DNA from 2 places in the Klebsiella electrica genome. Region 1 is predicted to be linked to the other one. Evidence: predicted binding sites of a transcription regulator. Region 1 holds the regulator's gene; the other holds the start of a gene.
What was found. The regulator ArgR, encoded in region 1, controls arginine synthesis, uptake and breakdown. The targets are predictions, from matches to a motif close to ANTGAATAAAAATACANT.
Positions count from the first base shown of each region.

Region 2: a site for ArgR is predicted at 5,416-5,433, ahead of argF (ornithine carbamoyltransferase). Genes of this name have one in related genera too.

Region 1 covers NZ_CP041247.1:477,910-485,167, reverse strand. The annotation lists gene zapE (cell division protein ZapE) at 1-42, opposite strand, end outside; gene zapG (Z-ring associated protein ZapG) at 235-633, shown strand; gene degQ (serine endoprotease DegQ) at 808-2,175, shown strand; gene degS (outer membrane-stress sensor serine endopeptidase DegS) at 2,263-3,321, shown strand; gene mdh (malate dehydrogenase) at 3,379-4,317, opposite strand; gene argR (transcriptional regulator ArgR) at 4,732-5,202, shown strand; gene yhcN (peroxide/acid stress response protein YhcN) at 5,556-5,819, shown strand; gene yhcN-B (DUF1471 family stress response protein YhcN-B) at 5,922-6,188, shown strand; gene Electrica_RS02285 (barstar family protein) at 6,238-6,513, opposite strand; gene aaeB (p-hydroxybenzoic acid efflux pump subunit AaeB) at 6,671-7,258, opposite strand, start outside.
Region 2 covers NZ_CP041247.1:4,733,385-4,740,642, forward strand. The annotation lists gene holC (DNA polymerase III subunit chi) at 1-337, shown strand, start outside; gene Electrica_RS22600 (valine--tRNA ligase) at 337-3,192, shown strand; gene Electrica_RS22605 (GNAT family N-acetyltransferase) at 3,308-3,811, shown strand; gene miaE (tRNA isopentenyl-2-thiomethyl-A-37 hydroxylase MiaE) at 3,932-4,696, opposite strand; gene rraB (ribonuclease E inhibitor RraB) at 4,872-5,297, opposite strand; gene argF (ornithine carbamoyltransferase) at 5,461-6,465, shown strand; gene Electrica_RS22625 (YhcH/YjgK/YiaL family protein) at 6,557-7,009, opposite strand; gene Electrica_RS22635 (pyrBI operon leader peptide) at 7,203-7,258, shown strand, end outside.

The sequences.
Region 1 (7,258 bases):
GAGGGCTAAAAGGTAACGCGATGTTGGGGACAGGCTTTGCATGATCTTATTGTTATTCCTTGAAAACCGTAATGCTGAAGCTCACGATTGACGAAAAAAAGGCCGTTCTACACTACGCGATGATACGCCAGGATTCCACTTCTGTGGAATTAGCGGTTATAGTGGCACTATCGGGCGCAGGCGGAGAGCCTTACAGCCACACCCTACGGAACCACAAAACAACGGGAGATGTACATGACCTGGGAATATGCGCTAATTGGGCTAGTTGTCGGTATCATCATCGGTGCCGTCGCCATGCGTTTTGGCAACCGCAAATTACGTCAACAACAGGCGCTGCAGTTCGAACTGGAAAAGAATAAAACAGAGCTTGAAGAGTATCGTGAAGAGCTGGTCAGCCATTTTGCCCGCAGCGCTGAACTGCTGGACAACATGGCGGATGACTACCGTCAGCTGTATCAACACATGGCGAAAAGCTCCAGCAGTCTGCTGCCGGATGCGATGGCAGAAGCCAATCCGTTCCGCAACCGTCTTGCAGAATCGGAGGCCAGTAACGATCAGGCGCCGGTTCAGATGCCGCGCGACTATTCTGAAGGCGCATCCGGCCTGCTGCGCGGTGGCGCAAAACGCGACTGATTTATCCCTGCCGGCAAAAAATATTACCCGGGCGCGCACTCTGCGCCCGCCTCAACCCCACATCCCAGCTATTATTTAATCATTGACCGCATTGTTAGCCGGTTGAAAATTCAATAACATCAGGCCATCCGGGACGTTTTTCCATACACCTCAGGTTACGAGAGCCAGCATCTAATGAAGAAACAGACTTTGCTGTTGAGTGCGTTAGCGTTAAGCATCGGGTTATCGTTGTCGGTTTTACCTACGGCGACGGCATCGTTACCCACGCAGGTACCCGGCCAGGGGGCGTTGCCAAGCCTTGCGCCGATGCTGGAAAAAGTGCTGCCTGCGGTCGTAAGCGTACAGGTTGAAGGGACCGCCGCCCCCGCGCAAAACATGCCGGAAGAGTTGAAAAAGTACTTTGGCGACAATGCGCCGCAGGAGCAGGCTCAGCCTTTTGAAGGTCTGGGCTCCGGGGTCATCATCGATGCCGCCAAAGGCTATGTACTGACTAATAATCACGTGATCAGCCAGGCACAGAAAATCAGCGTTCAGCTCAACGATGGCCGCGAATTCGATGCGAAGCTGGTCGGCAGCGACGATCAGAGCGATATCGCCCTGCTGCAACTACAAAATCCCAGCCATCTGACGCAAATCGCCATCGCCGACTCCGATAAACTTCGCGTTGGCGATTTCGCCGTGGCCGTCGGGAATCCGTTTGGCCTCGGGCAGACCGCCACATCCGGTATTATCTCCGCGCTCGGTCGCAGCGGGCTGAACCTTGAAGGGCTGGAGAACTTTATCCAGACCGATGCCTCTATCAACCGGGGTAACTCCGGCGGCGCGCTGCTGAACCTGAACGGCGAGCTGATTGGTATCAACACCGCGATTCTGGCGCCAGGCGGCGGCAGCATCGGCATTGGCTTTGCCATTCCGAGTAATATGGCGAAAACCCTCGCTCAACAGCTGATCCAGTTTGGCGAAATCAAACGCGGTCTGCTGGGAATTAAAGGCATGGAAATGAGCGCAGATATCGCTAAAGCGATGAATATCGACGCTCAGCGCGGGGCCTTCGTCAGCGAAGTCTTAGCGAATTCAGGTTCGGCGAAAGCCGGGATTAAATCCGGCGATGTGATTGTCAGCATGAACGGTAAACCGCTGAGCAGCTTTGCCGAGCTGCGTTCGCGCATTGCCACGACGGAGCCTGGCACCAAAGTGAAGCTGGGCCTGTTGCGTGACGGGAAACCGCTGGATGTCGAAGTCACTCTGGATAAGAGCACTTCGTCTACCGCCAGCGCCGATCTTATCATCCCCGCGCTGCAGGGGGCATCGCTGAGCGACGGTCAAATGAAAGACGGCACCAAAGGCGTCACCGTCGACAACGTCGACAAAGGAAGCCCGGCGGCGCAGGTTGGCCTGCATAAGGACGATATCATTATTGGCCTTAACCGCGAGCGCGTGCACTCTATTGCCGAACTACGTAAAGTGCTGGAGAGCAAACCGGCTGTCATCGCCCTGAACATCGTGCGCGGTAACGAAAGCATCTATCTGTTGCTGCGATAACGCGTATTTCCGGACATCGCCCGCCGTGCGATGTCCGGATAACTCGTGCTATGCTGCGCATGTCCATCCATCAACGATACCGGTATCATGCCTGGAAAGCTTTTACGTTCTGTACTCATGGGGTTACTCGTCGGCGGCCTGCTTCTGGCCTTGATGCCTTCGCTGCGTCAATGGCATCTGTCGACGGCGACCCAGTACGATAGCGCGGACGAATCGCCCGCCAGCTATAATTCTGCCGTTCGCCGCGCCGCACCTGCGGTGGTCAACGTCTATAACCGCGCGCTGAACAGCACCAGTCATAATCAGCTGACTCTGGGCTCCGGCGTTATCATGGACCAGCGTGGTTACATCCTGACCAATAAACACGTCATCAATGATGCGGATCAGATTATTGTCGCCCTGCAGGATGGCCGCGTTTTTGAAGCCTTACTGGTTGGCTCTGATACCCTGACTGACCTGGCGGTTCTAAAAATTAACGCCAACGCCGGCCTGCCGGTCATCCCTATCAACCCGAAACGGGTGCCGCATATCGGCGATGTGGTCCTTGCAATTGGTAACCCTTACAACCTCGGTCAGACGATTACTCAGGGGATTATCAGCGCCACCGGTCGTATTGGCCTGAACCCTACCGGGCGACAAAATTTTCTGCAAACCGATGCCTCAATCAACCACGGTAACTCCGGCGGCGCGCTGGTGAACTCACTGGGCGAACTGATGGGCATCAACACGCTGTCATTTGATAAAAGCAACGATGGTGAAACGCCGGAAGGGATCGGCTTTGCGATTCCCTTCCAGCTGGCAACCAAGATCATGGATAAGCTGATCCGCGATGGCCGCGTGATCCGTGGTTATATCGGTATCAGCGGCCGCGAAATTGCGCCGCTGCATGCTCAGGGCGGCGGCATCGATCAGCTGCAGGGGATTGTGGTGAATGACGTCGCCCCGGATGGTCCGGCGGCTCAGGCCGGTATCCGCGCCAACGACGTGATCATTTCGGTGAATGACAAACCGGCGGTCTCCGCCCTCGAAACCATGGACCAGGTCGCGGAAATCCGCCCTGGCTCAGAAATTCCGGTGGTTATCATGCGCGATGACAAAAAAATCACGCTGCATATCGCTGTTCAGGAATATCCGGCGACCAACTAACCGCCATAAAAAAACCGGAGCCACTCAACTGCTCCGGTTTTTTATCGCATCGCCATGTTATTTATTGACGAACTCTTCGCCCATAGCGATATCTTTCTTCAGCGTATCCAGCATCCCTTCCAGCGCCTGTTGCTCAAATGCGCTCAGCTTACCGAAAGGTCGACGCTCTTCGATGCCGTTTTTGCCCAGCAGTAACGGCTGCGAGAAGAAACGCGCGTGCTGGCCATCGCCTTCAACATAAGCGCATTCGACCACGCCTTTCTCACCCTGCATCGCGCGCACTAAGGAAAGACCAAAGCGTGCGGCCGCCTGACCCATCGAGAGCGTGGCCGAACCGCCACCGGCTTTGGCCTCAACAACTTCGGTGCCGGCGTTCTGGATGCGTTTTGTCAGATCGGCGACTTCTTGCTCGCTGAAGCTTACGCCCGTAATCTGCGACAATAACGGCAGGATGGTCACGCCGGAGTGGCCGCCAATAACCGGCACTTCAACGTCAGATGCGGATTTACCTTTCAGCTCAGCCACAAAGGTATTTGAACGGATGATGTCCAGCGTAGTGACGCCAAACAGTTTGTTCTTATCGTAAACGCCCGCTTTTTTCAGCACCTCTGCCGCAATGGCCACCGTCGTGTTCACCGGGTTAGTAATGATACCGATGCAGGCTTGCGGGCAGGTTTTCGCTATCTGCTGTACCAGGTTCTTCACGATACCCGCGTTAACGTTAAATAAATCGGAGCGATCCATGCCTGGCTTACGGGCGACACCAGCAGAAATCAGCACCACATCAGCCCCGACAAGCGCCGGAGTTGCGTCTTCACCGGAGAAACCTTTGATTTTTACATCGGTAGGGATATGGCTAAGATCAACCGCCACGCCCGGCGTGACCGGAGCAATGTCGTACAACGAGAGTTCTGAACCTGAAGGCAGTTGGGTCTTAAGTAGTAGGGCAAGCGCCTGGCCGATTCCACCAGCGGCGCCGAGGACTGCAACTTTCATCCTAAACTCCTTATTATGGTTAATATAGTCTTTCGTTACTCCGTCGCCTGGACCTTAATTCACAAGATGAACAATTACAATAGGTTTGGTTGAAGAATGCGTTCTGTTGCGCAGCGATGCATCCGCTTCACATTTTCATCCCTGAGACTGACCATCCAGCAAAGCGTAGTACCGGATCGACTGTTGGTTACAATACACCCAGCTCGCTCGGCAAAACAACATCATTCTCATAACATTTGGTTTACTTTTACGGTGATTTACGCGCTGTGATGAAGGCATGTTCCTCAGCAGGGTTATTTGCTAAAATATGCCCCCTTCATAACATTATTTACTTTATCCTTCTGCGGATTATTTGCATAAAAATTCATTTCTATGCATAATGATGGTATTTTTACCACCATAATTGGGTGACTTATGCGAAGTTCGGCAAAACAAGAAGAACTGGTTAAAGCGTTTAAACTGCTGCTTAAAGAAGAAAAGTTCAGCTCTCAGGGTGAAATCGTCCAGGCGCTGCAGGAAGAAGGTTTCGATAATATCAACCAATCGAAAGTCTCCCGCATGTTGACTAAATTTGGCGCGGTTCGTACCCGTAACGCCAAAATGGAGATGGTCTATTGCCTGCCTGCCGAGCTTGGTGTTCCGACGACCTCCAGCCCGCTGAAAAACCTCGTGCTCGATATCGACTATAACGATGCCGTCGTGGTTATCCATACCAGCCCGGGCGCTGCGCAGTTGATTGCTCGCCTGCTGGACTCTCTCGGCAAAACGGAAGGCATTCTCGGCAGCATTGCCGGCGATGACACCATCTTTACGACCCCGGCCAGAGGCTTCACCGTCAAAGATCTGTACGACGCCATTCTCGTTCTGTTTGAACAGGAACTCTGAGGGCCCCCCCTCTGGTTCCTGCCAGAGGGCCGTTGCAAAAATATTGCATTTCTTTAACAGTTAGTGTGGTTTTCGCCCTCTATACATACTTTTACCGAATGTGCCGGCCATAAGCGCACAAAACATCAAAATCCCCTATCCATATGATTTTAATCGCTATATTAGAGTTGCGTAGCGAGTAAATGACATTTCTAATTCTTATATGTTATAAAAAAGACAATTCTTTGTAATTATTTACTCAAATAACAATTAGCAGAGTATTAATATTTTTGGTGATTAGTGTATACTTGATTTTGTGATGAGGGTCACGAAACGAAGAGCCCTCAATAATAAGATTCGACGAGGTGAACATCATGAAAATCAAAACCACTGTAGCTGCACTAAGCATCCTGTCCGTTCTGTCCTTTGGCGCTTTCGCCGCTGACTCTATCAACAGCGATCAGGCGCAAGGCCGTCAGTCAATCGGTACCATTTCCGTCGGCGCGGTGAGTTCTTCCCCGATGAGTATGCATGAAATGCTGAACAAGAAAGCCCAGGAAGAAGGGGCATCTTCTTATCGCATTATCGAAGCCCGTACCGGTGACCACTGGCACGCTACGGCAGAGCTTTATAAATAAGACGTAACGATTGTCGGTTACTTACTGAATACGAATAATTTCCAGCGGCCCAGGTCCATTCAAAGCCTCCCGCCGCTGCAACAAATGGTTGGAGTAAAGATTATGAAACGTTCAATGATCATCGCATCCCTGGGCCTGGCTTCCGTTCTCTCCTTCGGCGCCAGCGCCGCCGTACATCAGGTCAACGCGGAACAAGCTCAAAATCTGCAGTCGATGGGCACTATCTCTGTTTCACAGGTAGGCAGCGCCCCGATGGATATGCGCCACGAACTGGCGGCTAAAGCCGAAAAAGAAGGCGCCAGCAGCTACCGTATTATCGAAGCCCGTACCGGCGATAGCTGGCACGCTACCGCTGAGTTGTACAAATAAACCCTCGTCGTCTTGTCCGACGACTTGCCCCCGCCTGTCGGGGGCTTTTTTATGCCTGCCTGGCGTTAAACCGCAGCTCCCCTTCCAGTTCTTCTTCCGCTTCATCGAACAGCAATATCAAGGCGCCAAAGCGCCGACGCTGCTTATCGTTTAAGTGAATAAACTCAATCTCCAGCGGCAACGGCAGCAGACCGCCGGTTACGGCTTCCCACAATGAATCCAGATTGTTCACCTGCTCGCGGTTGAGCGAGAAGCTCTGTGAAAACTCACGATAGAAATCCTGCTGATCGGCTATATCATCAAAATCAAATGTATAGATAGTCATCGCCCACACCCTGTCAACATCGCGCTATTGTCACCCGCCAATACTGTCCATGCATCCACGTGCCGGGGTTCTCTCCCTGCTTCCCTGAACGAAACGCGAATATCCCCGACGATTAAGTATAGTGATAAAAAAACCGACGCTTCCGCGTCGGTTCAGGTTAGCTATTGGTCAAGACATGCTGGTACTTACGCAGCATCTCCACCAGCCGCCGGACCGGTTCCGTCACCTGCGGCGACGCCTCCCAGACCTGCAGTTTTTCCTGATAAACGTCGAGCTCTTCTAACAAACGAGCGAAATAGCGACGTCGTTTATCATCACTGACTGCGGAAATGACATGGTCCGCGGTGCGTCGCAGCTGGCGGTGAAATGCCGACAGATCGTCGTTTACCGGCACAGGCGCATCGCGCAGACGCTGATGGGCAATAATCAGGGTCAGCGCCAGGCGGAAACGGGCAATATCACCGGGGAACTTATTCAGCAGCAGGAACAGCTGCTGATACAGCGCCGGCAAATGGTTCTCTTTGCGACGCGCGGTATTGGTCGTCAGCGATGACACCGCGGCCGAAACAAACTGATTCAGCAGCACACGCCCGGTACGCGCTTGTGAATTATCCCGCACCAGCAGAATCACCATCAGCGCAAGAAAACAGCCGACGATCTGGCCCAGCGCGCTATCGAGAAACTGGCTGAACTGAAACTGCATCGGGTTATCCAGTACCAGAATGTTGATGGTACTCGCCAGCGC
Region 2 (7,258 bases), 1.0 Mb from region 1:
CAAACGCGTGCTTATCGCCTGTGAAGACGAACAGCAGGCCATCCGTCTGGATGAAGCGCTGTGGGCCCGCCCTGCGGAAAGCTTCGTCCCGCATAATCTGGCGGGAGAAGGCCCCAGAGGCGGCGCGCCGGTGGAAATCGCCTGGCCGCAAAAGCGCAACAGCAGCCCGCGGGATATTCTGATCAGTCTGCGGCTAAACTTTGCAGATTTTGCCACCGCTTTCACAGAAGTGATAGACTTTGTCCCTTACGAAGATTCTCTGAAACAACTGGCGCGCGAACGCTACAAAGCGTATCGCATGGCTGGTTTCAACCTGAATACGGCAACCTGGAAATAATGGAAAAGACATACAACCCACAAGATATCGAACAGCCGCTCTACGAGCACTGGGAAAAGCAGGGCTATTTCAAACCGAATGGTGATGAAAGCCAGGAGAGCTTCTGCATCATGATCCCGCCGCCGAACGTCACCGGCAGTTTGCATATGGGTCATGCTTTCCAGCAAACCATCATGGATACCATGATTCGCTACCAGCGCATGCAGGGTAAAAACACCCTGTGGCAGGCCGGTACCGACCACGCGGGTATCGCGACCCAGATGGTGGTTGAACGTAAGATTGCCGCAGAAGAAGGGAAAACTCGCCACGACTACGGTCGCGATGCCTTTATCGATAAAATCTGGCAGTGGAAAGCGGAATCCGGCGGCACCATTACCCGTCAGATGCGCCGCCTCGGCAACTCTGTGGACTGGGAGCGCGAGCGCTTCACCATGGACGAAGGTCTTTCCAACGCCGTGAAAGAAGTCTTTGTTCGCCTGTACAAAGAAGATCTGATTTACCGCGGCAAGCGCCTGGTCAACTGGGACCCGAAACTGCGCACCGCCATCTCTGACCTGGAAGTGGAAAACCGCGAGTCTAAAGGCTCCATGTGGCACATCCGCTACCCGCTGGCCGACGGCGCAAAAACCGCCGACGGTAAAGATTACCTGGTGGTGGCGACCACCCGTCCGGAAACTCTGCTGGGCGATACCGGCGTGGCCGTTAACCCGGAAGATCCGCGTTATAAAGATCTGATCGGTAAATTCGTGGTGCTGCCGCTGATTAACCGCCGCATTCCAGTCGTCGGCGACGAACACGCTGACATGGAAAAAGGTACCGGCTGCGTGAAAATCACCCCGGCGCACGACTTTAACGACTATGAAGTCGGGAAACGTCATGCCCTGCCGATGATCAATATCCTGACCTTTGACGGCGACATCCGCGAAAGCGCGCAGGTGTACGACACCAAAGGCGAAGAGTCCGACGTTTACTCCGCAGAGATCCCGGCTGAATTCCAGAAGCTGGAGCGTTTCGCGGCGCGTAAAGCCGTGGTGGCAGCCATCGATGCGCTCGGCCTGCTTGAAGAGATCAAACCTCACGATCTGACCGTGCCGTACGGCGACCGTGGCGGTGTGGTGATCGAGCCGATGCTGACCGACCAGTGGTACGTGCGTGCCGACGTGCTGGCGAAGCCTGCCGTAGAAGCAGTGGAAAACGGCGACATTCAGTTCGTGCCGAAGCAGTACGAAAACATGTACTTCTCCTGGATGCGCGATATTCAGGACTGGTGTATCTCCCGTCAGCTGTGGTGGGGTCACCGTATCCCGGCGTGGTATGACAACGAAGGCAACGTCTACGTAGGCCGCACCGAAGACGAAGTGCGTCAGGAGAACAACCTCTCCGCCGACGTCGCGCTGCGCCAGGACGAAGACGTGCTCGACACCTGGTTCTCCTCCGCGCTGTGGACCTTCTCCACCCTCGGCTGGCCGGAAAACACCGACGCGCTGCGTCAGTTCCACCCGACCAGCGTGATGGTCTCCGGTTTCGACATCATTTTCTTCTGGATTGCCCGCATGATCATGATGACCATGCATTTCATCAAAGATGAAAACGGCAAACCGCAGGTACCGTTCCATACCGTCTACATGACCGGTCTGATTCGTGACGACGAAGGCCAGAAGATGTCCAAATCCAAGGGCAACGTGATTGACCCGCTGGATATGGTTGACGGTATTTCTTTGGCCGATCTGCTGGAAAAACGTACCGGCAACATGATGCAGCCGCAGCTGGCGGAGAAAATCGCCAGACGCACCGAGAAACAGTTCCCGAACGGGATCGAGCCGCACGGCACCGACGCCCTGCGCTTCACCCTGGCGGCGCTGGCTTCGACCGGTCGCGACATCAACTGGGACATGAAGCGCCTGGAAGGTTACCGTAACTTCTGTAACAAGCTGTGGAACGCCAGCCGTTTCGTGCTGATGAACACCGAAGATCAGGACTGCGGCTTTAACGGCGGCGAACAGGTACTCTCCCTCGCCGATCGCTGGATCCTGGCTGAATTTAACCAGACCATCAAAGCGTACCGCGAAGCGCTGGATAATTTCCGCTTCGATATCGCCGCGGGCATCCTGTATGAGTTCACCTGGAACCAGTTCTGCGACTGGTACCTGGAGCTGACCAAACCGGTGATGACCGGCGGCTCTGAAGCGGAACTGCGCGGCACTCGCCACACCCTGGTGAGCGTGCTGGAAGGTCTGCTGCGTCTGGCGCACCCGATCATTCCGTTCATCACCGAAACCATCTGGCAGCGTGTGAAAACCATCGTCGGTATCGATGCGGACACCATCATGCTGCAGCCGTTCCCGGCATACGATGCGGCACAGGTTGATGAAGCGGCGCTGGCCGATACCGAATGGCTGAAGCAGGCGATTATCGCCGTACGTAATATCCGTGCGGAAATGAACATCGCCCCGGGTAAACCGCTCGAACTGCTGCTGCGCGGTTGCAGCGCTGACGCTCAGCGTCGCGTGACCGACAACCAGAGCTTCCTGCAGTCCATGGCGCGTCTGGAAAGCATCACCGTCCTGCCAGCCGACGACAAAGGTCCGGTTTCTGTCACCAAAATCATCGACGGCGCCGAGCTGCTGATCCCGATGGCAGGTCTCATCAACAAAGAAGATGAGCTGGCGCGTCTGGCGAAAGAAGTGGCGAAGATCGACGGGGAAATCAGCCGCATCGAAAGCAAACTGGCCAACGAAGGCTTTGTCGCTCGCGCACCGGAAGCGGTGATCGCCAAAGAGCGTGAGAAGCTGGACGGTTATGCCGAAGCGAAAAGCAAACTGATCGAACAGCAGGCGGTCATCGCCGCGCTGTAATCCTCCCGCCCCTTGCCGGCTGGCAAGGGGCGTTTTTATCCGCGATACCCGCTTGCGCTCCCCCCGCTCGCGATGTTATTAACAACACCATCCGTCATTTGCTATGAGTCATCGTATGAATACGAGCGCGACCATCACGGCGTCGCTGCGCCGCATCACCGCTGAAGATAATGCAGCTATCGCCAACGTTATCCGCCAGGTTTCTGCGGAATACGGCCTGACGGCCGATAAAGGCTATACGGTCGCCGACCCTAACCTCGATGAGCTTTTTGAGCTCTACAGCCAGCCAGGCTCCGCCTATTGGGTGGTTGAACAGGATGGTCGGGTGGTCGGCGGCGGCGGCGTTGCCCCGCTGGCGCATAGCGAACCGGATATCTGCGAACTACAGAAAATGTATTTTATGACCTCTGCCCGTGGCCAGGGGCTGGCGAAAAAGCTGGCGCTGCTGGCGTTAGATTATGCCCGCGAGCAGGGTTTCAAACGCTGCTATCTGGAAACCACCGCCTTCCTGAAAGAAGCCGTCGGGCTATACGAGCACCTCGGCTTCGAACATATCGACGGGCCGCTTGGCCGCACTGGTCATGTCGATTGCGAAGTACGGATGCTGAAAACGCTGTAAGCGCTCGTCCCCACCCGCCGCGGTTCCCCGGTCGCGCGATGCTTACCGGGGCTACGGCTCAAGGCGCGCGGTTTGGTAGCCCGGATAAGGCGCGTAGCGCCGCTATCCGGGAACAACGCATCAGGCGATAACCGGCACGCCGCTGTGGAAACGAAACTCCGCCTCCGGAGCATTAATTAACGCCGCTTCCGCCTCGCCAAGCTGGCGTATGCGTTCACTGATATCCTCTTCGGCAATCTGCTGTGCCAGATCGAGGTAATCCTGATAGTGCCGCGCTTCCGAGCGCAGCAGCGACAGATAGAACTTTTGCAGATCGTCATTCAGCCACGGCGCCAGCGCGGCAAAGCGCTCGCAGGAGCGCGCTTCAATATAGGCTCCGCAAATCAGCTTATCGATCAGCATCACCGGTTCGTGGGAGCGCACTTCTCTGCGTAACCCGCGGGCATAATGACTGGCGGTGATTTTGACGTACGGGATATCGTGGGCCAGCATCATTTCCCGCACCTGCCAGAAATGGTGCAGCTCTTCTTTAATCAGCAGCACCATGCTGTCCACCAGCTGACGGCCCCACGGATCGTCGGTCTGCGGCATGGTGCTTTTATTAATCCGTTTATGCAGCGCGACGAAATCCGGCTCGGGCCCCCAGCGGTAGGTAAAGTCCTCATACGGCTTCAGGCAGGCCAGCAGCTCGTCGGCCCCCTCTTTATCAGCAACATATTTACGTACCAGCAGCAACGCGTTTTGCGCCGCTTTTAGCTCGCAGACCATATGGTCAGTCAGCAGCAGCGGGAGATTTTCCGGCTTACGGGCTTCATCAATCCACGCCTGTGGGGTTGGGCAGTGCAGGAAGTCGCGTATGGGGGCGAGTATTTGCGGGTAGTCCATTGAGGTTCCTTGCTATACGGTAACGGCTGGCGGCCGTTATCGCATCCAGACAGACACAATATTATTGTTCAGGGTATAACGAGACGAAAACCCCGACAACATAGCGAACGATGTCAGCGGGGTTTCTGTGTGTAGCCAGCAAAGACGCGGCCTGAAGGATGACGTGCGGGTTTATTTAGTGGCGAACGCCGTCATCGTCTTCATCAACGAAATCGTCGTCATCTTCTTCATCGCCCTCTTCGCCGTTCGGGTCCTCATAGTAAGTGCCCCAACCGTCATATTCGACGTCGAATTTTTCCGCCAGAGTCATCAGCTGCTCAACCTGGGCATCAATCAGCTCCACCTTCAGGGCGCTTTCGCTCAGGATGTCACAGCAGATAACCACTTCGCCCTCTTCCACTTCCAGCTCTTCCGGCTCGGTCACTTCGTAGCCCAGCTTGAAGGCCTCGACAGCCACTTTCTCCAGCGTTTCGAAGTCATCGGCAGAGAGATGGTGTTCAATGGTGTACAACGCGTCCGGATCGCTGCCGTCTTCGAGCAGCTCTTCGATAATCAGACGCGTTTCTTCACGCTGTTCTTCCAGTAGTTCCGGGTTTGCCATGGCTCGTTCCTCATAATGTGCGGCAGATACTTCTATTGTCACATACCGCCGTGATTGCCTCCACCTTTGCGCGAAAGATTTGTGCAACGGGGTTGCAAATGAATATTCATACATATAAATTGAATTTTAATTCAATATAGGGCTTAAGCCATGTGAGGGAATCATGTCCGCGTTTTATCAGAAGCATTTTTTAAAGTTACTCGATTTTACCCCTGCAGAAATCACTGCCCTGCTGACGCTGGCGGCCAGACTGAAAACCGATAAAAAAAACGGTATTGAAATCCAGCATCTGGCTGGCAAAAACATCGCGCTCATCTTCGAAAAAGACTCTACCCGTACACGATGCTCTTTCGAAGTTGCCGCATTTGATCAGGGTGCCCGCGTCACCTATCTCGGGCCAAGCGGCAGCCAGATAGGCCATAAAGAATCCATTAAAGATACCGCCCGCGTGCTGGGGCGGATGTATGACGGTATTCAATACCGCGGCCATGGGCAAGAGATTGTTGAGACGCTCGCCAGCTATGCCGGTGTCCCGGTGTGGAACGGTCTGACCAACGAGTTTCATCCCACCCAGCTGCTGGCGGACCTGCTGACCATGCAGGAGCATCTGCCGGGCAAAGCCTTTAACGAAATGACCCTGGTGTATGCAGGCGACGCCCGCAACAACATGGGCAACTCGATGCTCGAAGCCGCGGCGTTGACCGGGCTGGATCTGCGCCTGGTGGCTCCTGAGGCCTGCTGGCCCGAAGAGAACCTGGTGGCGGAATGTCGGGCGCTGGCGCAGAAAAACGGCGGCAACATCACGCTGACCGAAGATATCGCGGCGGGCGTGCAAGGGGCAGACTTTATCTATACCGATGTGTGGGTGTCGATGGGCGAAGCCAAAGAGAAGTGGGCGGAGCGTATTGCGCTGCTGCGCGCTTATCAGGTGAATAGCGACATGATGGCGCTGACCGGCAATCCGCAGGTGAAGTTCCTGCACTGCCTGCCCGCCTTCCATGACGATCAAACGACCCTTGGTCAGCAGATGGCGGCGGAATACGGCCTGCATGGCGGCATGGAAGTGACTGACGAGGTCTTTGAGTCGCCGGCAAGCATCGTCTTCGATCAGGCGGAAAACCGGATGCACACCATCAAAGCGGTGATGGTGGCGACGCTGAGTAAATAGTCGTTCTCTCGCGGTATGTCCCGGATTGCGCGACGCTTATCCGGGCTACCTCTCCCGTAGCCCCGGTAAGCGTAGCGCCACCGGGGGATTTTTACGCCATCAGCATCTTCACTACCGCCTTACGCACTTTGGCCGGTTCGTCCACGGCACACAGCGGCTTATGCACTTCTCCCGGATAAAAGACCACAAAATCACCCTCGTTCAGAATGACGGTTTTCTCCTGTTCGCCGGCCGGCAGGAACGCAATATCTTTCTCCGCCAGCCAGTCGATGTCCGGTGCGCCGGCAGGTCGGGTGCTGAAGGTCATGGCTTCCTGACCGCGTAGCACTATCTGGATATCCAGATAGTGCGCGTGGTATTCCGCGAGGCGGGCGACAAGAGGTTCGGTCGTATCTTCCGAAATCATATAAAACACGTTATTACCGTCAATATCGTATTTGCCGGGCGGCGTCTCTTCGCTAACGTGCGCTTTAACGTGCTCAATCGCCTGGCGCAACGCGTCCGGCAGCCAGGCCTGCAGATGGTGAATGTGACCAACGAACATAATACCCCTCAAAGATAAAACAGCTTTTCATTTTTTGTTTTATACGCCCCTTGACACTACCATACCACATCTTTTTTGCGGTTTTTTGTACTGACGCAGACTTATCGAAGCAATCGTTTACCTGTTTGTGTACTAATCGCTTGATCCGAAATTTGAGCTGCGTATAATGCCGGTCGATTTGCCGGGAGGAAGCATGGTCTACTGCGTACGACATTCTGTTTTACCGCGTCTGAACACAGGCGCTGGCGT